3 regions of the Candidatus Pelagibacter sp. PS_41 genome follow, and region 2 is predicted to be linked to each of the others. Evidence: riboswitches for the same ligand, from Rfam matches in the RefSeq annotation. Region 2 holds a riboswitch; each other region holds the start of a gene.
What was found. A riboswitch is a leader RNA that binds a small molecule or an ion and turns the genes downstream of it on or off. The one in region 2 is predicted to bind S-adenosylmethionine.
Positions count from the first base shown of each region.

Region 1: another riboswitch for S-adenosylmethionine. It lies ahead of AC5SL8_RS03035 (O-acetylhomoserine aminocarboxypropyltransferase/cysteine synthase family protein); the one in region 2 lies ahead of AC5SL8_RS03780 (OsmC family protein).
Region 3: another riboswitch for S-adenosylmethionine. It lies ahead of AC5SL8_RS01835 (homocysteine S-methyltransferase family protein); the one in region 2 lies ahead of AC5SL8_RS03780 (OsmC family protein).

Region 1 is NZ_CM182062.1:557,852-561,132, forward strand. Features, by position in the region: gene argC (N-acetyl-gamma-glutamyl-phosphate reductase) at 1-159, opposite strand, end outside; gene rpsI (30S ribosomal protein S9) at 193-633, opposite strand; gene rplM (50S ribosomal protein L13) at 635-1,096, opposite strand; SAM riboswitch class V at 1,236-1,304, shown strand; gene AC5SL8_RS03035 (O-acetylhomoserine aminocarboxypropyltransferase/cysteine synthase family protein) at 1,309-2,610, shown strand; gene AC5SL8_RS03040 (COX15/CtaA family protein) at 2,618-3,281, opposite strand, start outside.
Region 2 is NZ_CM182062.1:680,188-683,468, forward strand. Features, by position in the region: gene AC5SL8_RS03775 (NAD(P)/FAD-dependent oxidoreductase) at 1-718, opposite strand, end outside; gene AC5SL8_RS03780 (OsmC family protein) at 837-1,388, opposite strand; SAM riboswitch class V at 1,392-1,456, opposite strand; gene AC5SL8_RS03785 (homocysteine S-methyltransferase family protein) at 1,460-2,521, opposite strand; SAM riboswitch class V at 2,588-2,652, opposite strand; gene AC5SL8_RS03790 (DUF1737 domain-containing protein) at 2,945-3,151, opposite strand.
Region 3 is NZ_CM182062.1:347,595-350,875, reverse strand. Features, by position in the region: gene moaB (molybdenum cofactor biosynthesis protein B) at 1-197, opposite strand, end outside; gene AC5SL8_RS01845 (sulfite exporter TauE/SafE family protein) at 216-962, shown strand; gene AC5SL8_RS01840 (2OG-Fe(II) oxygenase family protein) at 992-1,582, shown strand; SAM riboswitch class V at 1,672-1,735, shown strand; gene AC5SL8_RS01835 (homocysteine S-methyltransferase family protein) at 1,745-2,653, shown strand; gene AC5SL8_RS01830 (DMT family transporter) at 2,646-3,281, opposite strand, start outside.

The DNA of each region.
Region 1 (3,281 bases), 120 kb from region 2:
TGATTTTAATGATTTTTCATAACTAGCAATTTTCTTACCAACAGATGAGCTACCACATAAATATTTTATATTAATATTTTTGTGCTTAACTAATAACTTTATTAATTGAACACCAATATAACCAGTAGAACCAGCAACTAAAACATTAAGCTTAGGCATTGTTTATTATAACTATTTTGAAATAAAAAAGAATTATCTTTTCGAGAATTGGAAGCTTCTTCTAGCTTTTTTACGACCAGGTTTTTTTCTTTCAACAGATCTTGAGTCTCTGGTGTTAAGTTTCTCTGTTTTTAGTGTACTTCTTAGTTCTGAGTCAAATAATATTAAGGCTTTTGCAATACCGTGAACCATTGCTCCTGCCTGTCCTGTGTGACCGCCTCCAGCAACACTACATCTAACATCATATGCTGTTGCTTGATTAATGATTTCAAAAGGTCTTGTGATTTGCATTTTATGACTACCACTAGTGAAGTATTCATCCATTGTTCGACCATTAACATAAATTTTACCAGTCCCTTTTTTTAACCAAATTTTAGCAATTGATTTTTTTCTTCTGCCAGTAGCATATTTACTATCTTTAAAATCTAACTTGATCTTAGGTTTTTTTGATATTGTTTGTGCTGTTTGTTCCATATTAATTTCTAATTAAATTTTTACTATTTAATTTTCCTAAATCTAAAAGTTTGGGATTTTGAGCTGCATGAGGATGCTCTTCACCAGCATAAATTTTAACTTTAGTTAATTGCTTTCTACCAAGAACACCTCCTGGTAACATTCTTTTAACCGCTAATTTTAAAGTCTCTCCTGGTTTATTCTTTTCTAATAGTTTTTCAGGAGTTATTTCTTTAATTCCACCTGGGTGGCCCGTATGTCTATAGTATTTTTTGTCTTTAAATTTTTTTCCAGTAAATTTTGCATGTTCTATATTTTTAACAACTACAAAGTCTCCATCATCCATGTGAGGTGTGTAAGTAGTTTTGTTTTTTCCCCTAACAATCATTGCTATTATAGATGCTAATCTTCCAACAACTGCTCCTTTAGCATCAATTTCAAACCAATTACTTGTTAATTCGCTACTTTTTAAAAATTTAGTCATGGTGCGAGGATTAATACTATTAATAATTATAAAGTCAATTTTATATTTCTCTTGCAATATAGCCATTTAATGGTAACTTTTATTTGCCGATTTGTTCCTATTGCAGGCTAATAATTGCTAAAAAGGATTTTTTACGCACATTTTCGGTAGGCGCATTTGAACTGTATTGTACGCCTTGCATAAAGCAAAAGTACTAAAAAAGGAGTATTAAGATGAGTACAAAAAGACAAAACCCAGAAACTATAGCATTGCACGGTGGTGATTATAGAAGTGACCCAACTACAAAAGCTGTAGCTGTCCCAATTTATAGAACAACTTCATATCTATTTGATAGCACTGAGCATGCAGCCAATTTATTTGGTCTAAAAGAGTTTGGAAATATCTACACAAGAATTATGAATCCAACAAATGATGTTCTTGAAAAAAGACTTGCTGCCTTAGATGGTGGATTAGCAAGTTTAACTGTTTCTTCGGGTCAAACAGCTTCAACATTTGCTATTTTGAATGTTGCTCAAGCTGGCGATAATATTGTTAGTTCTACAGATCTTTATGGTGGAACTGTTTCATTGTTTACTCATACATTGAGCAAGCTTGGTATTGAAGTTAGATATGCAGATCCAGCAGATCCTAAAAACTTTGAAAAAGCAATAGATGGTAAAACTAGAGCTTTTTATGGGGAAACATTACCCAATCCATATTTAAGAGTATTTCCTATTAAAGAAGTTTCTGATATTGGAAAAAAATATAATATACCATTAATAGTTGATAACACGGCCGCTCCTATCATCTGTAAGCCAATAGAACATGGTGCAGCTGTAGTAGTTTATTCACTTACAAAATATATAGGTGGACATGGTACAGTTGTAGGTGGAGCACTAATTGATGGTGGAAATTTTGATTGGACAGCTAATCCAAAAAGACAACCACTGTTTAATGAACCTGATGCAAGCTATGGTGGCGTAGTTTGGGGTAAGGCAGTTCCTGAATTAACTGGTGCCAATGTATCCTTTGCTGTTAGAGCAAGAGTTACTCTTTTGAGAGATCTTGGAGCTGCATTAGCGCCTGATAATGCTTTTGGAATAATTCAAGGACTTGAAACAGTAGCCTTGAGGATGAAACAACATTGCTCTAATGCTGAAAAAACAGTGGGTCACTTATCTAAACATAAAAAAGTTGCTAGAGTGATTTACCCAACCAAATATGAAGGAGATATTGGTAAAAGAGCAAAAAAATATCTTAATGGGGGAAATGGTGCTTTAATAGGAATAGAACTAAAAGGTGGTATTGAGTCTGGTAAGAAATTTATAGAAGCTTTAAAGATGTTTTATCATGTGGCAAATATAGGAGATGCTAGAAGCTTAGCTATACATCCAGCAACAACAACTCATAGCCAACTCACAGAGCAAGAATTAAGTGCTGCAGGAGTTACGCCTGGATATATAAGACTGTGTATAGGATTAGAACATATTGACGATATAATAGATGATCTTGATCAAGCACTTAACGCTTCATAACAATTCTTTATCGTTTTAAAAAACCTCTTGAGTTTTTATAAATGAGTAAAATATAGGTTGTTAATACAAAAATAGAACCTAACTGGTGTAGTGATGCATACTTTATTTCTACACCAGATATTAATGTAATAATTCCTAATAATATTTGAATAAGTAAAGCTGTATCAAAAAGAATTATATTTTTTATGGCAACTCCTTCTTTAATAAATAAATAGTTAATAATCATAACAAGGATCAGAAGCAGATAGGCAGTTGATCTATGTAAAAATTGAATAATAGAAGTATTATAAAATGACTCAGAGGTAAAAAAATCTAATAATAAAACATCATTTGGAAAAAATGTACCATTCATATCTGGCCAAGTATTATAAATTAAACCTCCATCTAAACCTGACAGAAAAGCTCCCAATATAATTTGAATAATAATTAATAAAAAAATAAATAACAAAAAGGATTGTGGAATTTTATAATCTAATTTTTTAATATCAAAAAAATCTAAAATATACCAAAAAATTAAACATAAGATAAAAAGTGCAAGTGATAAATGAATTGCCAATCTAAAATGACTAACATCATTATTTTGTGTTAATCCACTAGTAACCATAAACCAACCTAAAAATCCCTGCAGACATATAAGAAAAAATATCAAAAAATATTTATTAGAATAAAAA
Region 2 (3,281 bases):
ATCCTTCTTTCGTCCTTAAAATATAAGCACCCTTATCTTTATCAATTTTATCAACTTTAGTGTGCTCGAAGATTTTTAATTGTTTAGATAAAGCGTATTTTGCAATGCCATTAACAAACTTAAGAGGATTGATTGCAAAACCAGGTTTATAAGAAAAAGCTCCAAATTGCTCTGTGCCCCCATGGCCAATTTTATCAAATTCTTCTTTTGAATAAATTTCAGTTTCAATACCAAACTCTTCTCTATAAGCTGAAGCTTGTTCTTTAATATCTTTAAACTTATTTGGATGATGGGCGACTACGTAATTACTATCCCCCGTTACATCACAATCAATATTATATTCTTGTATAATATCTTTTGTATAATTTGAGCCTTCAACAGAGTTTTTAAAGAACTTTTTAGTTTCATCATTGCCGTAAATAGATTGCATCTTTTTAAAAGACATCTTACTTGGTGGCAGACAACAAAAACCTGCATTACGAGATGAAGCCCCCCAACCTATTTTTCCAGCTTCAACTAAAATGACATCTAAATTATGATTTTCTATTAAATTAATTGCACAGGATAAACCAGTGTACCCTCCACCTATTACAACAATTTCTGAGCTGATATCTTTATTAAGTTTTTCTAGATTTAAATTTTCATTTGATTGATCTTCCCAGTAACTATTAACTGGGGTGTTAAATTGATAAATATCGGAATGATAAATATTTTTCATTAACAAGACCCTAGCACGCAATTAATACTTAATTCTAGTCAAACTTCTAATTTTTTAGGATTTGAAATGAACTTAAAAGACTCAAGCCCTATTTTTCATAGAGCTTGAGTTAGATTAGTTAAGCAGCACTTGCTCTTTGCTCTATGTGCTCTTTATTATTAGAACTTGAAGAAACCTTTTGAAACAATTTAATAGGAACTCCTTTTGATAAAATATCTAATACCGGGCAATGTGTATTTACCGTATCAATCAATTTATCTATTTCTGCTTTTGGTGATGAAGATTTAATGTCAACAGTTCCAGAGATGGATTGAAAGCCAGGTCTAGTGTTTTTATTTAAAGCTAAAAAACCCTGAAGATCTAATTCACCTTTTAATTTAACACTAACACTCTCAATATTAATACCCGCTGCTGTAGCAAATGCTTTATAAGTTATCTCCTGACACGTTGCTAACGCTGCTAATATTAACTCTACTGGGCTGGGTCCCTCATCTTTACCACCAAAACTTTTGGGTTCATCAACAACTAATTTATGCTCTCTAAGAGTGACTACAGATTGAAGTCCTTCTTTAAGAATTGAGTTGCTTTCATATTGGACCACAGCATTTTTTGGGTTGGCTGTAAAATCCTTCTGTAGATTACTGATTGTTTCTTTTAGATTGTTACTCATTTTTTTCTCCTGTTTTAGTGCTTCGACATATGTCAGGCGCACAATTTAGTTAAATGCCCTTCTTAATTTATTTACGCTTTGTCTCCATATTCAGTCATATGTTTTGGAATTCTTTTATTTTTTCCATACATAAAATGATTTTCCATGTTCTCTCGATATTTACTTGCTGGAACAGTTAAACCAATTGACTCAGCAACTTCCCTAATCAACATTGGGTTTGCTCCACAGCATACTCCAAGGTAATTAATACCTAGCTCATAAGCATCTTTTGCAAATTTTCCTATTTCATATCTATTACAAAAGTGTGGGTCCAATGCTGTTGGAAACGTTCTTCCATGAGGTGATGGACATGCACAATTACTTCGATCTGGTAGATTAAAAAATGTTGGGTAATCTTCACTGGTTCTATAAGGAATAGGTAATGCTCCAACATGACATTTAACTGCTTTTCTAATTTCTTTTAAAAAAGGAAACATAGTAGCAGGTCCTCTAAAACAATTTAAACCTACAACATCGGCCCCTAATTGCTCTAGCTCTTTACAGGTATCAACAACTGATTTTCCATCTCTCATTTTATTTTCACCCATTGGAGATATGGTTAATACAGTTGGTAAACCTGTTTTTTTCATTATCTCTAAAGCTTTAAAAGCTTCTTCAGCATAATAAAAAGTTTCACCAATTAACATATCAGCACCTTCTTCAACGGCCCAACCAATCATCTCTGCAAACATTCCTTCAACTTCTTTTTGAGATTGTGGATCATTATGTTTCCAGATATTTGAATTTGAAATATTACCTGCCATCAAATTTGGTTTTGATCCTTTAGGAGTATCTAGTGCTACTTTTTTAGCAATTTTTAATGCTGAACGATTTAGTGGTTCAAGAAGTTCTTCCTTACCAATAACACGCATTTTTTCTCTGTGTCCATTATAAGTAAAGGCCTCAACTACATCAGATCCTGCGTGTTGAAATTCTCTATGTAAGTTCTCTAAAACTTCAGGATGATCTAATGACACCATTGGAACAAATTCCCCTGATGACATGTAGCCACGTCTTTCTATCTCAAATAAAAAACCTTCTGCGCATATAACCGGTCCTTTATCTAATCTTTCTTTTAATTTATTTGTGCTCATTTTTTTTCCTCTTGTTTTGGAGAAAAAAGGTCACAAAATAATAAGAGGTTATATTCATAGGCCTCTTTTCTCCTTTTTAGTGCTTAAGCAAATGCAGGGCGCACAATATGGTTCAACTGCCCGGCTTAATTTTATGAAAGATAAAAAAAAACCACCTGTCTAAAGCGGTGGTTGAAGCGTCGCTTTAGCAGGATTTATAACGCGCTCTGCAATTTAACTTAACTCAGCGCAATTACATATAATCAACTTTCTCTCAAAATGTCAAATGAAATAGATGATGGTTAGAATTAGAAGGATAATGACAATCCAAATAGTAAGATTAGTTAAAAACTGCTTTAATTTAGAATTAGATTGTAGAAAAGCTGGGAGTACTAATAAGAGTATCCCTAGCATATAAACAAAGGGTATTATCTGATCTGCCATTTATATCGATGATAACTTCATCTTTTTGGAATACTTTTTCTGAGGTGAATTTTTTATAACTGCTTGAGCACAACGCATGACCCCTCTTTTTTTATCAAAGGTCATTTTGGGTTCACCATACAATTTCCATCCATTGGATATGGCCTCCGTGACACGATGGCAAAATTCTGAAGTGTCGTCACTTGTAATAAATCTATAACCTTTCATAATCAGACCTTAACAAGTCCTAAATCGGGTGTCTATATCTAGGACGATTGTTACTTAATGAAATAGTAAGATTAGTTAAGAATTTTTGTAACAGAGAATCTTTTAAATACTTTTATCAGTAAATTCATAT
Region 3 (3,281 bases), 330 kb from region 2:
ATTACAACATCTATTTCAGATTGATTAATCCAATCTTTAAGGATTTTAATAATGTCTTCTTTATTATCTTTACAAATTTTTCTATCTACTAATTTATGTTTAGCCTCCTCTATTTTTTTGACTAAGATCGCACCTGACTTATCGTTCTCAAAAGTTCTGGTGTCCGTAACAGTTAAAAGTGCTATATTTACAATCATAAATTTAAAATAATTATTATGATTATATTATCATTTTTATTTCTTCTAACAGCAACTTTATACTCTAGTGTTGGATTTGGAGGTGGTTCTACGTATTTAGCTCTTCTGTTAATTTGGGATGTTCCCTACTTAATCTTTCCTGTAATTGCCCTCTTTTGTAATATTATTGTCGTATCAGGAAATTGTATTAATTATATTAAAGCTGGAAATATCAATCTTAAGATCCTTGCCCCATTTTTAATATCATCTGTCCCACTTGCATTCATAGGTGGCTCTTTATCAATAAATAAAGAAATTTTTGAAATTTTACTTTTTGTAGTCTTAACACTAGCAGGAGCTCTACTTCTTGTGAAATTTAAATCTTTTGATCAAAAGATTGAAGTTTATAAAAAAATACCAAAAATGTTATCCTTATTAATAGGCGCATCTATTGGATTTGTGTCTGGTGTAGTTGGGATTGGTGGTGGAATTTTCTTAAGCCCCATATTGTTATTGATTAGAGCAGATAAAGTAAAAAATATTGCAACTGCCGCATCATTATTCATACTGATTAATTCTCTGTCAGGTCTTGCTGGTCAATTTACAAAGTCATCGACAATAAATGGAATTTATGATTATTGGCCTTTATTTCTGTTTGTTTTAATAGGCGGTCAAATAGGAAACTATTTAAATCTTAAAATTTTTCCTGCAAAAATGTTGGCTTTAGTGACATCAGCACTTGTCATATTTGTCGCTATTCGAATAGGATTGAAGTTGTTTGCATAACGGAAGTATTAAATTATTATAGATAAAATATGAAAACATTTAGAGCTTTTGGACCAACTATTGGAAAAACAAAGTTATCTAAAAAAATTATTAACATATTAAATAATCACGTTGATAAGACCCAATCATCTATAAAAGATGATTATAGTTCTAAGCTAGCAAGTCAAATTAAGAATGAAATCAAAATACCTAAAACAATAGTTAATAAAAGTTTGTCTAAAGAGATAATAAAAAATATCAAAGTTTATCTTGATAAGTCAGGAGTTAAAAAAATTAAAGAAATTAAGATAATCAACCTATGGGTAGTAAGACAATTAAAAAATGAGTATAACCCAATTCATTATCATGAAGGACAACTATCAGGGGTTGGGTATCTTAAAATCCCAAAAGATATGAATCAAAATAAACTTCTTAAGAATAAAAAGATTAAAACTAATGGAACTATTGATTTTATCAATGGTCAAAAAAATTTTTTAAGTAAAAGCATCTACAATTTAAACCCTAAATTAGGTGATTTATTGATTTTTCCAAATTATTTAATGCACACAGCTTACCCATTTAATGTTGATGGTGAGAGAAGATCCTTCTCATTTAATGCTAAAATATTATTTAAGAAGTGATTTACTAATCAGTCTATTTGATATATAAACACATTAACCGATTTGATCCATATTGCAGGTATTAACTGCTAAAAAGGAAATCATTATATAATTGGTAAAGGTAGTTGGACTATATTGTGCACCTGGCATAAAGCAAAAGCACTAAAAAAGTAAGGAGTAAGAATGGATATTAATTTTTTTAAAACAACACGAATTTTAGATGGTGGTATGGGGCAAGAATTATTAGCTCGTGGTATGAAACCTAATGGAACATTGTGGAGTGCTAACGCATTGCTTAAAGAAGAATATCATCAGCTATTATTAGATACTCATTTGGATTTTATTAAAGCTGGAGCTGAAGTTATTGTTACCACAACTTTTACAACTAGAAGAGTTAGGTTACGTGACAATAAAGTTGAGGATAAATTTGAATACCTAAATAAAAAAGCTGGGGAGATAGCTCAAAAAGCTAAAAAACAATTTCCACATATTTTGATAGCTGGGGGTCTTCCACCTCAATATTTAACTTACGAAGAAGACACGAGAGCAGATGAAGAAATTAAACAAAATTTTTATGATCAAGCAAAATTACTTGATCCATATGTTGACTTTTTTTATTTAGATGTTTTATCAAGTGTTAAAGAATTCAGACTAGCAATTGAAGCAATCCAGGATTTCAAAAAACCTTATCTGATAGGTGCGCACATATCTGAGGGTATTAATCTTCCAAGTGGTGAAAAAATATCTAATATTGTAAATAATATTGACCACAAGAATTTACTTGGATTAATCTTATCTTGTATTTCACCTGAAAATTTTTCTATAAATTTGGAAGAGGTTAAAAATTTAGGTATTCCTTTTGGATTTAAGCTTAATGCATTTGAAACGACCAAGCCCAAAAATGGATATACTAATTCCTATAATAAAAGTAAAACAGGGAATCCTAATGAGTTTTTAGGTCAAAGAAAAGATTTAACACCTGAATTGATGGCAAATTTTGTTAAAAAGTTTAAAAATGCTGGTGCAACTATTTTAGGTGGATGTTGTGAAACAAGGCCTTCTCATATTAAGGAAATGGTTCAATTTAAGTAGTTTTTTTTTGATCTGATTTTTTTACAAAATAAATTCCAACAACAACTGCTAATAAAGATAATAAAACTTTAGGTGTTATTATTTCTTTTAGGAAAATATAACTTAATATAGTGCCAAATATTGGAATTAAGTAAGAAACTTGTGACTGAAATATAAGACCATTATCTTTTAGAATTTTAAATCTTAGTAACCAAGCAACACCTGTTGAAATCATTCCTAGATAAACTACTGATATTGTAGATTCAATGCTTGGAACCGAGTTCCATGGTTTTTCAATAAAATAAACAAATGGTATTAAGATTAGGACAGCCCAAATTAATATAGAGCATGTTACATTTTCATTCTTTTTCTTACTAATTTTAAGAGTTAAAACTCCCCCAATAACATAACAGGTTGACCCAAGTAATATTAATAACGCAGAAATAAAATTACTATCATTTATCAATAGATTATCTGAAAATAAATAAATAATTCCTGAAAAGCCAATTAGTATTCCAAAAGTTTTAACTAAATTAAACTTTTCATTTTTTGTATAAAAGTGACCCAATATTGTTGAGCTTAATGGTGTTGTAGACATTAATATTGCAGCCAAGTTACTTTGCACTGATTTAACACCGTAAGCTATTAG